Regions from separate parts of the Paenibacillus jepli genome, predicted to be linked through region 4. Evidence: riboswitches for the same ligand, from Rfam matches in the RefSeq annotation. Region 4 holds a riboswitch; each other region holds the start of a gene.
What was found. A riboswitch is a leader RNA that binds a small molecule or an ion and turns the genes downstream of it on or off. The one in region 4 is predicted to bind cyclic di-AMP.
Positions count from the first base shown of each region.

Region 1: another riboswitch for cyclic di-AMP. It lies ahead of ABC336_RS13105 (C40 family peptidase); the one in region 4 lies ahead of ABC336_RS11115 (adenine nucleotide alpha hydrolase family protein).
Region 2: another riboswitch for cyclic di-AMP. It lies ahead of ABC336_RS05750 (C40 family peptidase); the one in region 4 lies ahead of ABC336_RS11115 (adenine nucleotide alpha hydrolase family protein).
Region 3: another riboswitch for cyclic di-AMP. It lies ahead of ABC336_RS14785 (resuscitation-promoting factor); the one in region 4 lies ahead of ABC336_RS11115 (adenine nucleotide alpha hydrolase family protein).

Region 1 is NZ_JBDFMD010000001.1:2,948,817-2,954,009, forward strand. Features, by position in the region: gene ABC336_RS13095 (M1 family metallopeptidase) at 126-2,138, shown strand; gene ABC336_RS13100 (hypothetical protein) at 2,150-2,965, shown strand; cyclic di-AMP (ydaO/yuaA leader) riboswitch at 3,144-3,297, shown strand; gene ABC336_RS13105 (C40 family peptidase) at 3,310-3,744, shown strand; gene ABC336_RS13110 (cryptochrome/photolyase family protein) at 4,038-5,193, shown strand, end outside.
Region 2 is NZ_JBDFMD010000001.1:1,242,277-1,247,469, reverse strand. Features, by position in the region: gene leuB (3-isopropylmalate dehydrogenase) at 1-946, shown strand, start outside; gene ABC336_RS05755 (hypothetical protein) at 1,317-1,826, shown strand; cyclic di-AMP (ydaO/yuaA leader) riboswitch at 1,974-2,113, shown strand; gene ABC336_RS05750 (C40 family peptidase) at 2,117-2,566, shown strand; gene ABC336_RS05745 (hypothetical protein) at 2,848-3,273, shown strand; gene sigI (RNA polymerase sigma factor SigI) at 3,374-4,180, shown strand; gene ABC336_RS05735 (anti-sigma factor domain-containing protein) at 4,177-5,193, shown strand, end outside.
Region 3 is NZ_JBDFMD010000001.1:3,354,782-3,359,974, reverse strand. Features, by position in the region: gene ABC336_RS14795 (HD domain-containing protein) at 1-300, shown strand, start outside; gene ABC336_RS14790 (TatD family hydrolase) at 339-1,106, shown strand; cyclic di-AMP (ydaO/yuaA leader) riboswitch at 1,288-1,487, shown strand; gene ABC336_RS14785 (resuscitation-promoting factor) at 1,753-2,904, shown strand; gene rnmV (ribonuclease M5) at 3,074-3,634, shown strand; gene rsmA (16S rRNA (adenine(1518)-N(6)/adenine(1519)-N(6))-dimethyltransferase RsmA) at 3,639-4,535, shown strand; gene yabG (sporulation peptidase YabG) at 4,625-5,193, shown strand, end outside.
Region 4 is NZ_JBDFMD010000001.1:2,533,088-2,538,280, forward strand. Features, by position in the region: gene ABC336_RS11110 (helix-turn-helix domain-containing protein) at 1-1,555, shown strand, start outside; cyclic di-AMP (ydaO/yuaA leader) riboswitch at 1,739-1,887, shown strand; gene ABC336_RS11115 (adenine nucleotide alpha hydrolase family protein) at 2,022-2,453, shown strand; gene ABC336_RS11120 (helix-turn-helix domain-containing protein) at 2,532-4,838, opposite strand; gene ABC336_RS11125 (hypothetical protein) at 4,931-5,193, opposite strand, start outside.

The DNA.
Region 1 (5,193 bases), 420 kb from region 4:
CAGATCAGGCACCGGCATGGCCATCTGGCCTCCGGTGCGAATTTAAATTCTATTTTAGCTAATAATCCGCGAAAAGCCAACATATACATGCCTTAGAATGCTTGTCAACGGGAGGTATTGGAGCCATGATCCCACGTCATGCCAAGAAAATCGTTTTTGTTGTCCTGTTGGCCTCCTTGCTCGTATGGTCCCTGCAGCACGGTTTTGGAGAGGCTTGGCAGTCGCAGTACACGTACGCTTATGCTCCATCATCCAAGGCGGAGCAGAGCACCGCTGAGCCCGGCCAAAGCCCGTCTGTGGAAGCGGCCGAACCGGAGATCATCCAGATCCCGCCTACACGCGTGCTCAGTCAACGGATCACCGAATATCACATGGATGTGAGATTGGACGAGCAGGCGCGTCAGCTGCGGGGCAAGCAGACTGTGACCTGGACCAATCCCGGCAAGCAGCCGGTAGCCGAGATGTACTGGCATCTCTACCCCAACGCTTTTGCGTCGCCGGAGTCGACCTTCATGCAGGAGTCCGGAGGCAAGCTGCGGGAGGACAAGGCTACCGATTCCAGCATCGGTTCCATGGAGCTATTGAGTCTGAAGACCGAGAAAGGCGAGAGCCTGCTGCCCCGCCTGCATTATGTACAACCCGACGATGGCAATACGCATGACCGTACTTTGGCCAAGCTGAAGCTCCCGGACCCGGTGCTGCCAGGCCAAAGCGTGACGTTGTCCACCGAATTCGTCGTGCAACTGCCGGCCGTCTTCGCCAGAATGGGATACGCCGGCGATTTCGTCATGGCCGGTCAGTGGTTCCCTAAGCTGGCCAAATATGAAACCTCCGGTACCCGGGGAAGGGATGCCGAAGGCTGGAATCCCCACCAGTACCATGGCAACTCGGAGTTTTACAGCGATTTTGGCATCTATAACGTACGCATCCAGGTCCCAGCCGATTATAAAGTCGCCGCTACCGGCTTCCCTGCCAAATCCCCTGTCACTGAGGGCCGAAGCAAGATCTATCAGTTCTACGCCGACGATGTCCATGACTTCGCCTGGGCGGCCTCACCGGACTTCATCTATGCCGAGGAGCCTTACTCGACCAGCGGCGTGCCCGGCGTGCGGATCAAGCTGTATCTCGACCCGCTGCATGCCAAGCTGCAGGACCGCTACATGCATGCCGCCAAATCCGCGCTGGCCAAATATGCCCAGTGGTACGGCGAGTACCCCTACTCTACGCTCTCGATCGTAGTCCCGCCTGCAGGCGGCGGGGGCGCCGGCGGTATGGAGTATCCGACGCTCGTCACCGCGTTTGCTGCCGAGACGGACAATCCCGGTTATGAGCTGGAGCGGGTCGTCGTCCATGAGATCGGCCATCAATACTGGTATGGGATGGTTGCTTCCAGCGAGTTCGAAGAGGCCTGGCTGGACGAAGGATTCACCTCCTATGCGGAGGACAAGGTGATGGAGAGCGAGTATGGCGTACTGCCCAATCTGCTCGTCGAATCCAGCTACATGACCCACCCCGCGCCGCTCAAGCAGCTGTCCTGGTCGTATCGCGATCATGATCACTATGCCGAAAATGTGTACATGCGGGCCAAGCTGGTATTGGTCGACATGGAGCAGCGGGTCGGTGCGCAGACGATGCGCAAAATTTTGCGGACTTACTTCCAAAGGTACCGCTTCAAGCACCCTTCCACCGGCGATTTCCAGCGCGTTGTCGAGCAAGTCACCAGGCAGAGCTGGAAGTCCTATTTTGACCAATACATCTATGGCAAGCAAATGGCCGATTTTGCGGTTGAATCGATCACTGTACGCGCCGTTAAGGAGGATAAACAGAAGGTGTATGAATCGGTCGTGCTCATCCGCAAGCGGGGCGGCGACTATGATAAAGTGCCGATCCTGCTCCAATTCCGGGACGGAAAAACGGTCGAGAAGATATGGGACGCGCAGGAGACGCATATACAATATAAAATCACCCATAGCGCTCCGCTGGAATGGGCCGCCGTTGATCCCGGCTATACGATCGTTCTCGACAACAACCGGATCAACAATTATATGAAAGCCGAGCTGCCGGGTCGCAGCGGCACCCGTTGGAATCTCGGCATCGTCAAATTCATCGAGGGGCTGTTCGGCTCCTTGGGCTGGTGAGGAGGCAGAACATGAAAGAACATATCCGACAAGGCTGGCGTCTGGCCGTCAAGCATTTTTATATCGTTATCTTCCTGTTCCTGTACCAGCTGCTGTGGGGCTTCGGACTCTATCGTTATGTCGAAGCCACCTTCATCCCGCTGCTCAAGCGTTATCCCGATACGCTCCCATCCGAGCAGGCAGTAAAAGTTTTCTTGATGGAAGCGCAGTTCCAGCTGCTCAAGACCGATCTGATCCAGCCCTATCTCCTCACCTTCGGCATCCTGATCCTGCTCCGCATGCTGCTTACGCCGCTGATTCAGAGCGGCTTGCTCTACTCCTTGACCCACGCCACCGAGGAGAGCGGCACCCGGTTCTTCCAAGGCATCCGGACCTGCTGGAAGAAGATTACACTGCTCTACTGGATCAAGTCCATACTCACCCTTGCTCCTGCCTGGTGGCTGCTGCCTGCCGGATTGCAGCTGCTGCTCTCCAGCAGTTCGCTGACGGAAGCCGCTACGGCCGCAGCGCCTTACGCAGCCGGCTGGCTGCTCTGGGGCTTGCTGCTGCATCTGCTCTTTCTCTCGATGCAGTTTGGGGTCGCCTCCGGGTCAGGAGTACTGGGCAGCACCTTGCATTCCGTCCGCGCCTTCCTGCCGCTCGCTATGATCACGGTGATCATGTGGGGGATCGGGGCGGGGATCGGACTGGCGGCCTCTTCAGTCTCGCTTATATGGGCCGGCCTGCTTGCCTTGATCTTCCACCAGACCTACTATCTGATCCGCTCCATGATCAGGGTCTGGACACTCGCATCGCAATACAAGCTCTGGCAGTCCAAGCAGAGCTGATCGTACCCATCGCCTCTCTGCTCCGGCAGAAGGCGATTTTTTGCTATGTCTTTTTAATTTTGCATGCCACGATCACACAAAAACTGCCAATTAAGGCTTAGGAAATCGCTTTCAATTGTGAACATTATGTGACAAAAGCAGGAAAACTAAAAAAAGCCTCGAAATGAATGTCGATGTATTACATAGAAAGCCGAGTTCCTGACATCAGGAAACGGGGGACCCATTCCGGGTGAATTGATCCCCGGCCGCCTGCTACGCAGGCTGACCGGAGGAACCATAGGGAGCCTTCAACCGAACCCTCAGCTAACCTCGTAGGCACGGAAGGAGCTTTTTGCTTGAGAAAAGTGTTGACCTCATTGGCGGCTCTTGTCTTGATCATGAGTTTGACAGCAGGAGCCGTATCCGCGTCTTCCTTCGCCAAGATGGAGGATGTGATCGCCGGGTTGATCGGCACGCCGTACAAGTACGCTGGCAACACCACGAGCGGCTTCGACTGCTCCGGCTTTACCGCGTACGTGTTCAAGCAATTCGATATCAGCCTGCCCCGCACCTCGGGCGGTCAGGCGCAGCATGGCGAAGGTGTCGAGCGCGACGAGCTCCAGCCTGGAGATATCGTCTACTTCAACACCAGCGGCAAGGGCGTATCCCATGTCGGCATCGTCGTAGACGACGACAAGTTCGCTCACGCCTCCTCGAGCAAAGGCGTCATCATCAGCAAGCTGAGCGAAGCCTACTGGGATACGCGCTACATGGGCGCGCGCCGCGTAGCTGGGCTCTAGTCCAGTACAAACGATTAACCATGCCAAGTCGGGGTGTGATCTCATCAATCCGACTTGCACTGCGGATCACAGGCCAGGCTCGGCCCTAGACCCGCACCCATCTCCCAGCAGCTGTTTGCTTCCGCAGACGGCTGCTTTTTTGTACGCAGATGAGCGCCGCAGGGTCACCTTCCCGGTGTTTACGAATCCGCCGGCTGGTGTATTGGCTTATACTTGTATCTATCATTTGGGAAGCTGTTCTGCCGAACAACTTATGTCGGTTTATACGACCCCCGCTCGAGGAGGTTTCATCATTGTACTTGTTTATCCACCGCAAAGATCTGCGTATCCGGGATATGCGGGCGTTCGACGCCCTGAAGAAACGGGACATGCCCGGCATCCATCTGCTGATCTTCGACCCCCGACTGCTCGGGGACGGCCGGATGGATGCCCACAGCGGGCGGCGATTCCTCCGCGAGGCGGCCCGGCTGGAGGCGCAGTATCGCACAGCGGGCCGCACGCTCCATCTGCTGTACGGGGCTCCCTGGGAGGTCATAGACGCCCTCCTGGAGGCGCATCCCATCAAGGGCATCGTCGCCCACAACGACTACACGCCCTATGCAAACTCGCGTGATGAGCGGATCCAGGAGATCGCGGACCGCCGCAGCGTACCCTGGGTGCTGATCGACGACCTGCCGCTGGCCGATCCCGAAGACTTTCATAGCTATACGGGGCGAAGCGAGCCTTACAAGGTCTTCACCCCTTTCTATAATAAATGGCGCTCGTATATGCAGCAGTATGCCAGCCCACAGGCTTCGGCCGAGCTGACGGACCTTGACACGGTGGATGAGCTGACAGGCGATGGGTGGGATTCCTTCTCTCTGCCCTCTGAGCTGCGGCAACAGCTGCAGGAACAGCGGGATGAAGCCGAAGATGCCTGGTCGCAGCTGGCGGAATTCGCAGAGGGCGAAGGTCTCGGCAGCTATGCCTCGCGGCGCGACCGATACGCCAGAGAGGACAGCACCAGCGGGATCGCCCGGTATCTGAACAGCGGCGCCCTGTCCGCCCGTGCCGCGTATGCGGCGGCATCGGACAAGGACGAAGGCGAGACATGGGTGCGGCAGCTGGCATGGCGCGACTTCTATCTCTACCAGGCTATTTTTAACGAAGATTTCTTCCGCTACGAATCCCGCTACGACCTCTCTGCCCTATCCGATCATCATTATCAGGCATGGGAGGAAGCGCGTACCGGCATCCCGATTATCGACGCTTCGATGACAGAACTGAACGAGACGGGCGAGATGCACAACCGGTTGCGGATGATCAACGCCATGTTTCTGACCAAAAACCTCCTCTGTCCGTTCACGCTCGGAGAGCAGTATTTCCGCCGCCAGCTCACGGATTACGACAACTGTCAGAACCGCGGCGGCTGGCTCTGGAGCTCTTCGCTCGGCTACGATGCGGCGCCTT
Region 2 (5,193 bases), 1.3 Mb from region 4:
CGGGGGCATCGCCATCGATGAGAAGGGCACGCCGCTGCCGCAAGAGACGCTGGACATCTGCAAACGCGCAGACGCTGTCCTGCTGGGCGCCGTAGGCGGTCCGAAATGGGACAACAACAGCAAGGAGCTGCGTCCCGAGACTGGGCTGCTGGGCATCCGCAAGGAGCTTGGCCTGTTCTCCAATATCCGTCCGGCGACCGTCTTCGACTGCTTGAAGGAAGCGTCCACGCTGAAGCCGGAAGTGCTCGAAGGTACAGACCTGATCGTCGTCCGTGAGCTCACAGGCGGCATCTATTTCGGCGAGAAATTCCGCCGCGAGGGCGAGCATGGCCAGGAAGCGGTCGATACTTGCGTCTACAACGTGACCGAAGTGGAGCGGATTGTCCGCCAGGCGTTCGAGATCGCCCAGAAGCGCAGCAAGCGTCTGGCATCGGTAGACAAGGCTAACGTACTCGAGACATCGCGTCTGTGGCGCGAAGTCGTCAACCGGATCGCGCCGGAATACCCGGACGTAGAGCTGGAGCATGTACTCGTCGACAACTGCGCGATGCAGCTGCTGCGTCGTCCGGCAAGCTTCGATGTCATCGTCACAGAGAACATGTTTGGCGATATCCTGAGCGACGAAGCAGCGATGCTGACCGGTTCGATCGGCATGCTCTCCTCTGCTTCCCTGGGCGAAGGCAGCTTCGGCCTGTACGAGCCGGTGCACGGCTCGGCGCCGGACATCGCCGGTCAAGGCATCTCCAACCCGATCGCGACGATCCTGTCGGTGGCGCTGATGTACCGTCTGACCTTCGGCTACGATGCCGCCGCGCAGGCGATCGAGGACGCTGTTGCAGAAGTGCTGAACAACGGCCACCGCACGGGCGACATTGCTGTCGACAAGAGCCAGGCGATCGGCACGACCAAGATGGGCGACCTGATCGTAGCCGCGCTCAAAGCGTAATACCGCTAGCAAGCAACCTCGTTATAAAGTTTATTTTCGGCATGGTTGACGCCCCGCATTTGTGGGGCTTTTTTTGTCTTTGACAGCAACGTATACAACTGGCAAGCTTCCGATCCCGAGGGCCTGTCGCGGCCGGCAGTTGATTGCGGTATCGCCAAAAGTGGGACGCGGAGACGGGGCAAGACATTATTTTTCTCATTTTTTTAATTTTTTTTATCGAAATCAATTTATGATGCAACCATTCGCCCTTCTCATCCGTCTTATTAGTATAGAAAACAAAAATCTAACAAAGAGCTGGTTCAGCTTCCTCCGGACAGGGTAAGGAAAATGTAAGGTGGACGGGAATATGCTATAAAAGGGAGAGAATGCAATGAAAAAACCTCTGTTGAGCGCACTTGTCGTTATGATTGTTCTGATCCAGTTTGGCGCGGCGAGCGCCAAGGACGGTGCGTATCAGCCTGTGCCCGCTTCTCCCGATACGCATACCGCCTACATTGAGTCGATTACAAAGCAAGATGGCAAGATTACGATTGTTGCGGACTACATACAATGGTTCGAAGGTGCTGAAGCTGATGAGCAATTCCGTTTGTATGAGCAGGATCCGGAGATGACAGAAGCGCCTGACGGCTATTATATAATTAACGATGATGACGGACTGGTCGAGTTGGAGGTTGCGGCTGACGCGGAAGTGCTTATGCAGATCTACAATCGTACCGGTGTTATTGAAGAAGCTGAGATCATGTGGAATGAGTCGATCGGTATCGACAAATTTATCGAGATTATCCAAGACCAAGAGGAATGGGATATGAGAGATTTCCCCTACCATTTAACTGTAATTGATGGAAAAATCATTAAAATTGTACAACAGTACATTCCTTAATGTTCTCTCATAATTAAAATTAACAGCAGCCTGAAGCCTTGTGCTTACAGGCTTTTTCGCCATTCTTCGCTTTATGAAGTTTTTCTAATGTTTAAAGAGGTAGGATTTTGGCTTTAAAGGGCGAATCCCTGTAGCATAGGAAAATTAATACTACCGATGCCGAATTCTCAGTTTTGCCTGAGAAACGGGGGATCCAACCCCGGGTGAATTAATTCCGTAAGCAAGGAATTATAGGGAAACTCTCAACCGAACCCTCAGCTAACCTCGTAGGCACGAAGGGAGAAAAAGTCTTGAAACGATTTATCGCACTAATGCTCGCAGCAGTAATGTTTGCCTCATTTGCAGGTTCCGTAGTCGCAAGCGAAAAGGATCTACGCGCAAAGGTCAACAAGGTTGTAGGCACGCCTTACAAATATGGCGGCACCACAACAAAAGGTTTTGATTGCTCGGGTTTTGTTCTTCATATCTTCAACCAGTACAATGTCAGTCTCCCAAGAACATCCAGCGCACAAGCGCAAAAGGGCACTAAAGTGAATCGTTCAGATCTGCAGCCTGGCGACTTGGTGTTCTTCAACACAAGCGGTAAAGGCATTTCTCACGCAGGCATTTATCTCGGCAATGGCGAGTTTGCACATTCGTCCAGCAGCAAAGGCGTTATCGTCAGCAAACTGTCCAGCTCTTACTATGACAAGCGTTATGTAACCGCACGTCGCGTCGCATCTGCCAAAACGTTTATCTAACGCGATATTACATAGAGCCACAAGCTCGAACAAACAAGCCCATTGCGGGCTTGTTTTTGTTTGACCCTACAAACATATCGACAGTTAGATATTGGACAAGCCGATAAGCAGGGATTGTCAGGCGAGAGGAGAATATACTATATCAGGCAGAACTATCAATCCGGACATCGAATCCGTGATTAGTCGGAGAATAAGACGGGTAAAATGTGACAAAACGACGAGGCTAAACGATTTGCTTCGGAAGCAAAGTTCCGGGCAGGCGAGCCAAAGGAGGGGTCGAAATGAGCTTTTGTTGTGGCGCCAGCATGTTAGGGACAAAAGGAACGTTGAAGCATTACCGGACACACATCCACAATGTACCGATTATGTTTTGTCCGGTCTGTCATCGGGTAGAGATCCACTACCTGATCGAAAGCGAATATGAAATACTGGCTGAATACGCTCATGGAGACGGTGCTTCCGAGGTCGACTTCCACGATTATGTGGAGCAAGAGAGCGCAGCACTCGCCGAAAACTGTGTCAATCATGAGCATGAGGACCCTATGGAAGTGGTGCACAGTCAGATCGATATGGCGCTGGACCTGCTTAGCTTCGCCAAGCAGCTGCAGGATCATGAGTGGGAAGCTCAACTCAAGAGGCGTCTGGGCGTGCTGAATAAACGACGCAACAAATTGCAGCATAGACGAACGTCTGAGGGTTATTGTTAATTCCGAATCTCGCCTCCGCGTGCCCGGAGGCGTTTCTTTTTGTGTACACCCCCTCAACAAATTACAACAAGTCGAAAGCTATCAATGTGAGGTGGAGCGGTTGGTACTTGTATTGTTCAAAAGGTGGCTAGGGAAGTCCCGGAAGGGGGACGGTTCAGGCCATCAGGGCCGAGAATCGCCGGAAACCATCGTCGCGCGCATTGCCTGCGGGGAGGAGGAGCTTCTCAGTCCTTTTATCGCTGCCTATGAGCCCTTTATCATCAAAGCGACCAGTCGGTTCTGCAAAAGGTATATCGATCCCGCACATGATGACGAATACAGTATTGCGCTAAGCGGTTTTCATGAGGCGATCCGACAGTACGAGCCGACGGCGGGAAAATCATTCATCGGCTTTGCGGAGACTGTCATCCGGCGGCGGCTGATCGATCATCTTCGCAAGGAGCGGCGGCATGCCCCGAGTGTGCCGTACAGTGCACTCGAAGGAACCGGCGAGGAAGGCAGGCTGAACCGGATCGAAAAACAACAGTCGATGCGCCATTATGCGGCACATCTTCAGGCAGAGGACCGACGGCAGGAGATTGAGGAATTCAACGCCCAATTGCAGCGGTTTGGAATATCTTTTGCCGAGTTGGTGAAGAGCTCCCCCAAACATGCCGATTCCAGGCAGACGATGCAGCGGATCGCTGCGGGAATTGCCGGTAATGCTGAGTTGCTGGAGCTGCTGCATCAAAAAAAACAGCTGCCCATTAAAGATATCTTGCCGTTTGCCGGAGTGACTCGCAAAACACTGGAACGCAATCGGAAATTTTTGATCGCTCTTGTATTAATCCATGCCGGTGCTTATCCGCACTTGCACGCTTATCTGACCGGAGCCGCGCAGCAGAAGAAGGGGGGAAGTGAAGCATGAAAAGCGGAATCATCGTAGACGCCGGCATAAGGTATTGGATCGTCTTGACCTCTGACGGACAGTTCCGCAAAATACGCAAAACCCATCATGCCGTCATTGGCGAAGAAGTTGTCCTTCCCGCTAAGCCTCGCAGTGCTGCTCGCATGACGGTCACCTTAATTGCAGCCGCTGCTGTGATACTACTGCTGCTTGCGCTTCCAAACATGCTGCGCTCCTACCCCGAGGTGGCTGTTTATTTGGCGATCGACTTCAACCCTTCTCTGGAGCTCGGAGTCGACCGAGATGATCGTGTGCTGGAGCTGCGTTCGTGGAATGCCGATGGAGCGACTATGATCCGAGACCTGAAATTTGAGAACATCGGGATGCAAGAGGTGCTGGGCGAGATCGTCGAGCGTGCCAAGGATGGCCACTACTTGACCAGCGAAGCGGCAGATGTCATCGTTACCAGCGTCATGACCGGTTCCCGTCCGGACGCTTTGCTAGAAGCCAGACTAGCCGATCAGGTGAGTCTGGTATTAGAGTCTGCGCTGGACCTGACTGTGACCGTACTGAGTGCCCCGGCGGAGCTGCGGGACGAAGCGGCCGAGCACGGGATGACCCCGGGCAAGATGGCTATCTATCTGTTGTCCAAGTATGCGAATGAACCGATCCGGATGAATGAGCTGCGACAGCTCTCAATTCATCAAGCGATGGCAAGACACGGCGGCTTGGAATCCATTATCGGTCAGTTGGATGCAGCGGGATCCAGAGAAGCGCTGGAGCGGATGCTAGGGCAGGAGCTGGCTCATGAAGGGGAAGAGCCGGCATCTTCGAACGACGGCCCTTCGGAGCAGTCCCGCGGCGGAGGCGGGGGAGAGCTGCCGGAGGGAGCATCCATACCAGGCGAGGGCCGGGGATGGATGCCGGATCACACGCCGCATCGGGCTGACTCCGAACAGCCGCCTGTTCACCCTGTTGAGCCTGAATCAGTCGAACGACCGGAGACAGGGGGCGGGAAGCCGCCGTCTCCCCAG
Region 3 (5,193 bases), 820 kb from region 4:
ATCCGCAGGGAACTGGAGAGGGCGGGACTGCATCCGGACTACCATCTGGAGATTGATTTTCCGTATGATCTTTCTTATGATGTATACCGTCCAGGTACAGGTGATGGTGAAGAAAAACCGCCGATCCTGATGCTGAGTGGGGACGACCAATTAGCTGAAATATCGGGAAAATCCGACATCGTCACCTCGATTACCGGACTGCATCACGGCAAGTATCATCTCTATTTTCCGGAAGAGCTGCTGCGTGAAAAAGCGCACCTCTTGTCAGATGAAACGAGAGTCTTATTCGGCCTAGATTAAAAAACTGTAATAATAGAAGAAAGGGGTCGAAATTCGTCATGATTATCGACACACACACGCATCTGGATGCAAAAGCTTTCGAGGCTGACCGTGAAGAAACGATAAGTCGAGCAAGGGAGGCGGGGATCGACCGGATGATCAATATCGGTTTCAACCGTGAGACGATTCCCACCACTCTGAAGCTTGCCGAAACCTATGATTTTATCTATGCTGCAGTGGGCTGGCATCCGGTCGACAGCATCCACATGAAGCCGGAGGATCTCGATTGGATTGCTTCGCTTATGCGTCATGAGAAGGTGGTGGCGATCGGCGAGATCGGACTGGATTATCACTGGGACACCTCTCCCAAAGATGTCCAAAAAAGGGTGTTCCGGGAGCAGCTGCAATTGGCCAGGAAGGTCGGCAAACCAGTGGTTATCCATAATCGTGACGCACACGAGGATATCGTCAATATTCTTAGAGAAGAGAATGCGAAGGAAATCGGCGGGGTTATGCATTGCTTTTCCGGAAGCTGGGAAACGGCTCGCCAATGTCTGGATATGAACTTCTATATTTCACTCGGCGGTCCCGTTACTTTTAAGAATGCCAGGGTTCCTAAAGAGGTGTTGAAGAACGTTCCGCTGGACCGGCTTTTGATCGAGACAGATTGCCCTTATCTGGCTCCTCATCCATTTCGAGGAAAGCGGAATGAACCCTCCTATGTGCGACTGGTAGCTGAGGCTGCAGCGGAAATGAAAGGAAAAACATTGGAAGAAATTTCAAAAATTACGACCGAGAACGCTGAGAATTGTTTTCGATTAGGCTGAAAAAGGCCAAAATCGCTAGGATTTCGAACGAATCGTATGAAAAAAGTCTCTTTCAACCGAAAAATCCCGGGATAAGACGGTGATTTTCCTAAAAATTCGTTAAAATCGTCTTTTAAGCGATCTTTACAATGAGGGTACAAAGAAGGTATGATTCTTCTCAGAGCTTGAGTAATGTATCCAATTTCCAGTTTCGCTTAATCTTCGATTTGAAGAACGGGGGAACCAAAATCGTCAGTCTGCTATCCCACTTGCGACTGCCCGGTTTTCTTCCTTGGGGTGAATTCGTGAAGGGCTGAATCGTCGAAACCGGCACCTTCCGATAGGGCGACTCTCATGTCCGAACCCGTCAGCTAACCTCGTCAGCGTCCAAAGAGAGATCAAACTCGTGTAAACCCCATTCTGTATGAATCTCTATTCATCCGGAAGCCACGAAACAGATCCTCTGTCGAAAGGCTTCCTTTTCGCATCTTGGAAGATTAGAGTCGTCTAAGATTTGAATATTGCGTAAAGCCTCGACATAGGGTGTTTTATGGAGGTGGGGTATACGAGGACACTGGAAGTGCGTGCTTGCACGCTATTCTAAGATAGTCACGCCAAGTATCATGCGTAAGTTCACAGGCGGCGGCTATGAAGGAGGACCGAGGAAGTGGGCATGTTCCAAATCAAGGATACCCATGGTAAACGATCATCCAGCATGTCTTTCGCATTGCGATGGAAGCATGAAAACCTGCGTTTGATTCTTCTGAGTGCGATCATTTCAATCGCTATGACTTTCATGTTGTTGGTGTTGCTGTACGGTACGGCAGAGAAGAGCGTATCGGTAGTGGTCAATGGACAGGAGCAGATCGTATCGACCAAGCAGTGGTCATTGGACCGTCTGCTGGCGGAGCAGTCGATCGAGATCGGACCGCACGACGTTTTGTCGTTGCCGACGAATGCCTCGATCAAGGATGGAGACCAGGTCGTGATCGACCATGCGAGAGCGGTCACCGTTCAAGCGGACGGGAAGTCCAATACGTATTTCACCACGGAGAAAACCGTCAAAGACGCGATGGAAGCTTTTAATATTCCCATCCGCGAACAAGATAGAGTACATCCCGCACTGTCTACGCCGATCGATTCGGACGTGACGGTATCGGTCGTACGGGTCGACACGGAAGTGGAGACTACCCAGCATAAAATGCCGTTTAAGGTCGTCCAGAAAGAAGATCCTGAGCTGGCAGAAGGCAAACAGAAGGTCATCCAGGCCGGACAGGACGGACTGCTCGTCAAGCAGTTTGAGAAAGTGTATGAAGACGGTCAACTGGTGTCTGAGAAGATGATCCTGAAATCGATGGAGACGTCTGCTGTCGAGCAGGTCGTCGCCGTAGGAACCAAAAAGCCGGAACCGAAGGTGAGCGTCCTCTCGTCGCCTGCCTCGGAATCGGCACAATCGGTCAGCACGAAGGACTATTCGTTCCAGGCCCAAAAGACGTTGAAGAATGTCACATTGACTGCTTATACCGCTCATGTGGCATCGACTGGAAAAAGTAAGGGTCACCCGCAATACGGCATCACCGCTTCGGGCTCGAAGGTCCAGGAAGGGCGCACCATCGCTGTGGATCCCAAAGTCATCCCGATCGGCTGGTGGGTATATATCGAGGGCATCGGCTTAAGACGCGCGGAAGATACCGGCGGCGCGATCAAGGGCAACAAGATCGATGTTTATTACGAGAGCGAATCCTATGCCAAGAAGTTTGGCCGCAAGAAGGGGTATACCGTTCACGTGATCGGTCCCAACAAGCCCAAGGCTAGCTAGCACCGTGCATTTGCTTTAATCATATCGCTTTTTACATGCAAATATGCCATCATAAGAAGAGGTGACCCCTCTTCTTTTTGCATGTTTGTCCAAAGGAAGGGGCAGTCTATAACCTCTTCTTCAGAAGGACATGGTCTAATCCAAAATCAGATGCAGATGGAGATAAAATATGATAAGGGAAATTATCGTCGTCGAAGGCAAGGACGACACTGTAGCCATCAAGCGGGCGGTAGAGGCCGAGACGATCGAGACCGGCGGTTCGGCGATCGGCGAGGCCGTGTTGAAGCGGGTGGCACTCGCGATGGAGCGTCGGGGCGTCATTATCTTTACGGATCCGGATCATGCCGGGGAGCGCATCCGCAAAATCGTAGCTGCACGCGTGCCCGGATGCAAGCATGCTTTCCTCCCCCAGGAGGATGCGCTGTACAAAGGGGATATCGGCGTGGAGAACGCCAAACCGGAGGCCATCCGGCGAGCTCTCAGCCAGGTGCGCACCGAGGTGACGGACGGAGTGCCCGAGATTACTTGGGATGATCTGATCGCTGCCGGACTTATCGTACATCCCGAGGCGGCTTCCCGCAGACTGATCATGGGCAATCTGCTCGGTATCGGATATGCCAACGGCAAGCAGTTCTTCAAGCGTTGCAGCACGTTTATGATCTCCAAAGCGGAGTTTATCCAAGCGTATGCGCAGCTAGAGAGCATGCAGCCGAGTCAAAGAGAGGACTGATCGGATGGACAAGCAGCAGGAGATCCTGACAGGGATCGGTACACCCAGAAGAACGCAGGAGATTATTAAGCGGTACGGGTTTTCATTCAAAAAAAGTCTCGGTCAGAATTTCCTGATCGATCCCAATATTTTGCGAAAGATCGTCGAGAGCGCCGGGCTGGACGAGACGAAAGGCGCACTGGAGATCGGACCCGGCATCGGTGCGTTGACCCAGGAACTGGCGGCAGTTGCAGGGAAGGTGACGGCAGTCGAGATCGACAGGCGGCTGATCCCGATTCTGCGGGATATCCTGGCTGATACCCCCCAAGTAGAGGTGATCCAGGGCGATGTCCTGGAGCTGGATCTGCGCAAGCTCTTAGAGCAGCAGTTTGAGGGCTGCGGGGGCGTCAGCGTCGTTGCCAACCTGCCTTACTACGTAACCACCCCCATCCTGATGAAGCTGCTCGAGGAGCGCCTGCCCCTGGAGAACATCGTCGTCATGATCCAGAAAGAAGTGGCAGAGCGGATGGCAGCCAGTCCGGGAGGCAAGGTCTACGGCAGCCTGAGCGTGGCTGTGCAGTACTATTGCGAGCCAGAGCTTGTCTGTACCGTGCCGCATACCGTTTTTATCCCGCAGCCCAATGTAGACTCCGCCGTCATCAAGCTGACGTTGCGCAAGGAGCCACCCGTCCGTGTAAGCGACGAGACCTTCTATTTCCGCGTGGTGCAGGCCAGCTTTGCGCAGCGGCGCAAGACGCTCGCCAACAACCTCACCGCTTTCGTCGGCAAAGAACGCCGCGAGGCACTGATCGGATTGTTAGAGGAAATCGGTGTCGCACCGACAAGGCGCGGCGAGACGCTGTCGCTGGCGGAGTTCGCGGCGGTCAGCGAGGCGCTGCTGGGAGCGGGCTGGGACCTGTAGGCTGAATTGCCTCGTGATCAAAAGCGGCCAGGCCGTTGCTCACCAAACCCGTCGTTCGCCCATAGGATAGACGAAGAGGTGATCTTATCATGAAGTTAGGCGATCTGGTGGTCCGCAATTCGTATGGCGGCGATGTGCTGTTCCGGGTCGAGGAGCTCCGCCAGGCTATAGCCGTCCTCAAGGGCACGGACTATCGTCTGCTAGCCGACGCTCCCGTAAGCGACCTGTCCGTGGTGCCGCATCCCGAGACCGCGCGGGTAACGCAGCAGGTCAGGGTCAAGGTATCTGCGACGATGCAGCGTATGGTACAGGAGCAGGTACGACAACAGCAGGCGCAGCGGGACGAAGTCATCCAACGCCATAGTATCCCGCGGGACCAGGCGTTCTTCGAGCTGCCTGGCCGTGTGCTCCATCTGGACGGCGATGGCAATTACATGAAGAAGAGCATGCAGCTGTACCAGCAGATGCGGGTGCCGGCCCACGGCATGCATGCCAATGAGGCTCAGATGCCCGAGCTCCTGCAGCGGCTGCTGCCGCAGGTGCGTCCAGATATCGTAGTTATAACCGGACATGACGGTGTCCTCAAGCATCGGCCGAAGGAAGAATTGTATCACTTGTCCAGCTACAAGAATTCTCAGAACTTTGTGAATGCTGTGCG
Region 4 (5,193 bases):
GCGAATCTTTCATTCGCACGCTGACATCTATTCCTCGATGACCAATATGACTCCGGAGAATTACGCCCATCTCCACGCCGCTCTGGACAGCCGCTTGGTCAAAGCCATGATCAGCGTCCCCGTCTCCGTGGAAGGGACTCGCCTCGGGGTGATGACGGTGTACCAGTTGCACAAAGAAGGAACCGTAACGAGCCGTCACATGAAGCTGCTGCAGACCTTCGCCGCCCAGGCCGGCGTTGCGATCCGCAACGCCAGGCTGCATGAGGAAGTCAAGCTGCGCCTCCAGGAGGTGACCGCGCTAAGCGAGCAGTTGAAAGCGCAAAATACGTACCTGGCCAAGCGCAATGAGATCCACGAGAGGCTGACGCGTCTGTCGCTGCAGGATAGAGGCCTCGCGCCGATCCTGAACGAACTGCAACAGCTGGTCGAGCCGCGTCTGTCGTTTGTCGATATGCTTGAGCTGAAGCACTACCCCGACACGCACGCTCCCCTTCTTATCGGCGTAGAGGAGATTACCTGGCTCTTTGGCCGGCGTACGACGCCCCTCGAAGCGAAGGTGTGGGACAACGCTCAAGGCGAAAAGTCGTTATACCTGCATCCAATCCTCGGCCACGGGACACTGCTGGGCTGTCTTGTTCTTCAGACCGCGACTGCGCCCGAGCGTCTTGAACGCATTGCGCTGGAGCAGTCGGATGCCGTATTGGCACTGGAATTGGTGAAGCGGATGAGCGTGGCGGAGATCTTCTACAAGAAAACCTACGATTATTTCAATCAATTGCTGTATCAGAAAGAAAGCGCGCCCTTGCTGGCCCAAGGCAGAGCATTGGGACTGCATTGGGAAAAGCCGCTGAGGGTAATTGCCGTAGAAGTATCTGCTTACGGCGATTTGCAGTCATTGAACGTCGCCATCCATCGCATCGCATCCCGGATAAGACGCTCGCCGCTCGGGCAAAGCGGCCTGCTGTTCGGCTTTCATGACAAGATCATCCTGACGGCAAATCTCGAAGACGAGTCCCAAGGCGATGCTTGCGAGCGCACATTAGCATCTTTGATCGCCCCGTACGAGGGGTTCAATGGCATCCGCTTGAAGGCGGGTCTGGGGACTGCCGGAACCGGCGCGGCGCATGTGGCGAGGAGCCATGAAGAGGCACTCCAAGCGTTAGCCTATATGGAGAAGAGCGGCCACAGCAAGGTCATGCGGTATGAGCGGATCGGAGTCAACCGCCTATTCCTCAATCGACACCCCGAAGAGGTGGCGCGATTCACGGAACAGCTGCTTATGCCCCTTCGCACCCACCGCCATAGCGAGGAGCTGCTGCGGACACTGCGCATCTATGTGATGACGAACCAATCGGCCCAACAGAGCGCAGTTGAACTCCATGTGCATATTAACACCCTCTATCAGCGCATCGGCAGAATCGAAGAAATGCTGGGGTTGGATTTCAATCGTTTCGAGGATTATTTGCAAGTGCAATTGGCGGTTCATTTAACAGAAGCCTTTGGCAGGGGCTTCGATTTTAATCGGGAACTTGACGATTACAAGGAACATAATTAGGGAATGGTATAGATAAGAGCTTGACGAAGATTTTGGCCCGTCAGCATACGGCTTGAACCGATTAATGCGCTTACATCGGCCGGAATGAACGAATTTTGACTTAAAATCACCGAAAATGGGTTTTACAACGCACGAAAACAGGAGTAAGATGCCAAGAGTAAGATTAATTCCATTCCCAATTGCATAGAAAAGACGCTGAATCCCTGCATGCAGGGAACGGGGGAACCATCGATAGCCGCCAAAGCGGTTGTCAGGGGTGAATCCTTTCCAGGACGGGTACTCTCAAACCCGAATCCGACAGCTAACCTCGTAAGCGTATTGAGAGAGAGCAACTCCCACTCGTATTTAAACGAGCCCTGGGAGCAGACTTCTCTGCTCCCAGGGTTCTTTATGATGAAACCAGGAGCGCAGGTAATTATAGATTCGTCATCCCATGTCAGACATTACACAAAGGAGCTAGAAGACAATGACTAACGAAGAAAAACTGATGGTATGCATCTCTTGCGGACCTAACGGAGAACGGCTGATCGACCGCGGAAGCCAGCTGGCAGAGGTGCTCGAATCGCCGCTTTATGTGCTGGCCGTCACGCCGGCGGGCAAATCCCAGGTCGACCTGCAGCCCCGGATCGCCTCCTGGCAAGCCAAATGCTCGGAGCAGGGCGCAACGCTGATCGTCAAACAGCCGGAACATCTGAAAATCACCGAACTGATCGCCAAGACGGCCAAAGAGCACGGCATCACCCAGCTGATCCTGGGACAGTGCGGCCAAACGCGCTGGCAGGAGATTACGCAAGGCTCCATCGTCAATGAGCTGCTCAAGAAGATCGAGGATATCGATCTGCATGTCGTCTCCGTCGAGCGCAATGACGTATTGACGCCTGCCAGTGTAGGCGTATAAACGTTATCCCGCAGCAAGAGACGGGCACTGCCGCATGGCACCCCTGTACAGCACCCGTCTCTTCTCCCAACTCGCCTCCTATTTATTCCGCAGCGAGAAGCTGCTCCTGTATTGCCCCGGCGTCATTCCTTCCTGCTTCCGGAAGGAGCGGATGAAATTATGCGAGTTGTTGTATCTGAGCCGGTCGGCAATCTCCTTCACTGTCATCTCCGTCTCCGTCAGCCATTGCTTGGCCATCTGCAGCCGATAGAGCGCCAGATACTCGCTGAAGGTGGAGCCGGTCTCCTTCTTGAAGACGCTGCTCAGATAGCTGGCATTGTAGTGCAGCCTGGCGGCGCAATCCTCCAATGTAAATTCCGCATCATAATGATGCTTGATCAGATCAATAATCTTCTCGGACAGCTTGCGGTCCTGGGAATCGCTTCGCTCGGCGAAGATCTTGACCAGCGGCGTGATCATCCCCTCCCGGAACCAGTCCTCGATCTCCTCGCTGACATGAAGCGACAGCACCTCTTCATATACCGACGCCTTGTGCACGCCTGTCTGACTGAAGCTGACGCCTGCCTCCTGTCCCACGATGAGCAGACGGTTGAGCAGCCGGACCAATGAGATCTGGTATTCCTCCGGATGCCGGATGCCCTGCTTCGCCTCTTCCATCCAGATGCCCAATTGCTGCAAGGCCTCCGCCTCATTGGCGGTTCGAATCGCATCCATCAGCTCATGCTCCGTGCGGTCGGGATATTCGTAGACCAGCGACGGCTTGCCCGAGTTCACGCTGCTGTACGGGATGATGACGCCTTTGCCAAGGCGGATCCGGTGCTTCAGCGCCTCCAGCGCTTCGCTGTACGCTCGCGACGCCAGACGGATATCCTGGAATGGCAGACCCATGCCGATGCTGACGGACAGCTGCAGATACTGCGCCACCAGCTCCTTCACCCGACCAGCCAGCCCATCCGCCGCTTCCTCCGCCTGCGGCAGGTCCGCCGCTTCAAAACCGACCAGCAGCACGAGCGACCGGTCGATAATGACGGCGGGCAGCCTGTTCTCCTTGGAGATGACCTCTTCGGCGATATTCATAATAGCAAACAGCAGCAGCTCGATATCCTTGGCGGCGTACCGTGTATTGTCCAGTGTATCCACCTGGATCGCCAGCACCGTCATCGTACTCCAGCGGCCGGCCTGCTCCGCGAATCCGAAGTAATCCAGCTTCTCCTCGATCTCCTGAGGCCGCAGCGTACTGCTGAGCCAGCGGTAAAGGAACAGCGAGCTGATCTGCTGGGCATGATTGCGCACTTCATGCTCGAGCCGGGAGTTGGAGCGGAAGAGCTGCTTTATGTGCTCCTCGATGACTTGCACCTCGCTCTTGGGCTCGCCGCCCCGGTCAAAGGGAAGCCCGCCGATCGTCTGGACGAGCCGGTTCAGCGGCGAATACAGATTGCGTGTCACCAGCCAGACGAAGAACATCGAGGCTCCGATCAGCCCGATGCAGATGATCAAGGTCAGCCAACCGATCTGCCGCGACTCCTTCGTCAGCTCTTCGATAGAGACGAGTGACAGGTAGACCCAATCGTTAAAGGATGACTTGTAGTACGTCAGCGTATACAGATCCTTATTATGCTCGACCTGCAGCTGACCGTCGGCCTCCTCAAAGCTGATATCCGAGGCGAGCACCGGGTGATCAGCCAGCCGGGTGCCGATCAGCGAGGTGTCCCGGTGAACCATGATCTGCTGCTCCTGGTTCAAGATGATGACCTCTCCCGGCTGCTCGCTGTCCGTGATCATGGCCGCGATACTGCAGGCAGGGATATTGGCCATCGCGAGGCCGTATTTGTCCGTCGGCACGTTGGGAAGCTTGATCATGAAGCTGATCAGATGCGGGCAGCCGTGACTGGATATCGCCTCCGAGAAATCTCCCTTCTGCAGCAGCGTCCAGGATGCCGGATACTCCATGTCCAGAAATGAGAGGAAGGTGTCCCGGTCCGGATATTCGCTGAGCCGTTTAATACCCGAGTTGCGGACCAGCCAATCCTGCCTTTCATTGAATACGATGACCTCCTCCACTTTCGTATCAAAGGACTGCAGATGGACGATTTCGCTGCGGAGATTATTATAAAGCTGAAAATTAACCGCTTCCAACTTATTGTACAGCGCATCTTCCATGACCTGCGTGTCCGCCAGCTTGATCATCGTATGCTCAATGGTCTGCAGGACGAGCTCGATATTGGAATTGACCTGTCTCAGGAACTGCACCTCGCCCTGGCTGACGCGGGTTTGCACCTGATTGGAGGATTGCACGTACGAAAAAGCTCCGATGAACACAACTGGAATAACACTGAGCACGCAGCCAAATAAAATCATTTTGACAAACAGGCTTTTTCGATGCATGGCAACCCACCTCCTTTATTGGCAGCCAGGCGCTTCCTGCCGCTTGCTTCCACTGTAACCGGGCAGATCGTTGATCTGATCGGCGACATTGGCTAATCGATTCCAAAAAATTCTGTCCTGTTTGCTTTAACCCACTCGTTCAATCTATTTATACATATTTCTGAGTAGAGATTGTACTTTTCATACAGATTTTTTACATCCTTCGATAACTTTTTGTCGTTTTCCAAATCAGTTGGACTTACCGCATCATCAATAAGCATTTCTATCTCTTCTAATAGCTCGGGCAGATTCATTTCCTTGAAATATTTCAGCCCATTTTTTATCTTATCCCAAGACTTAAGCTCATTGATATGGT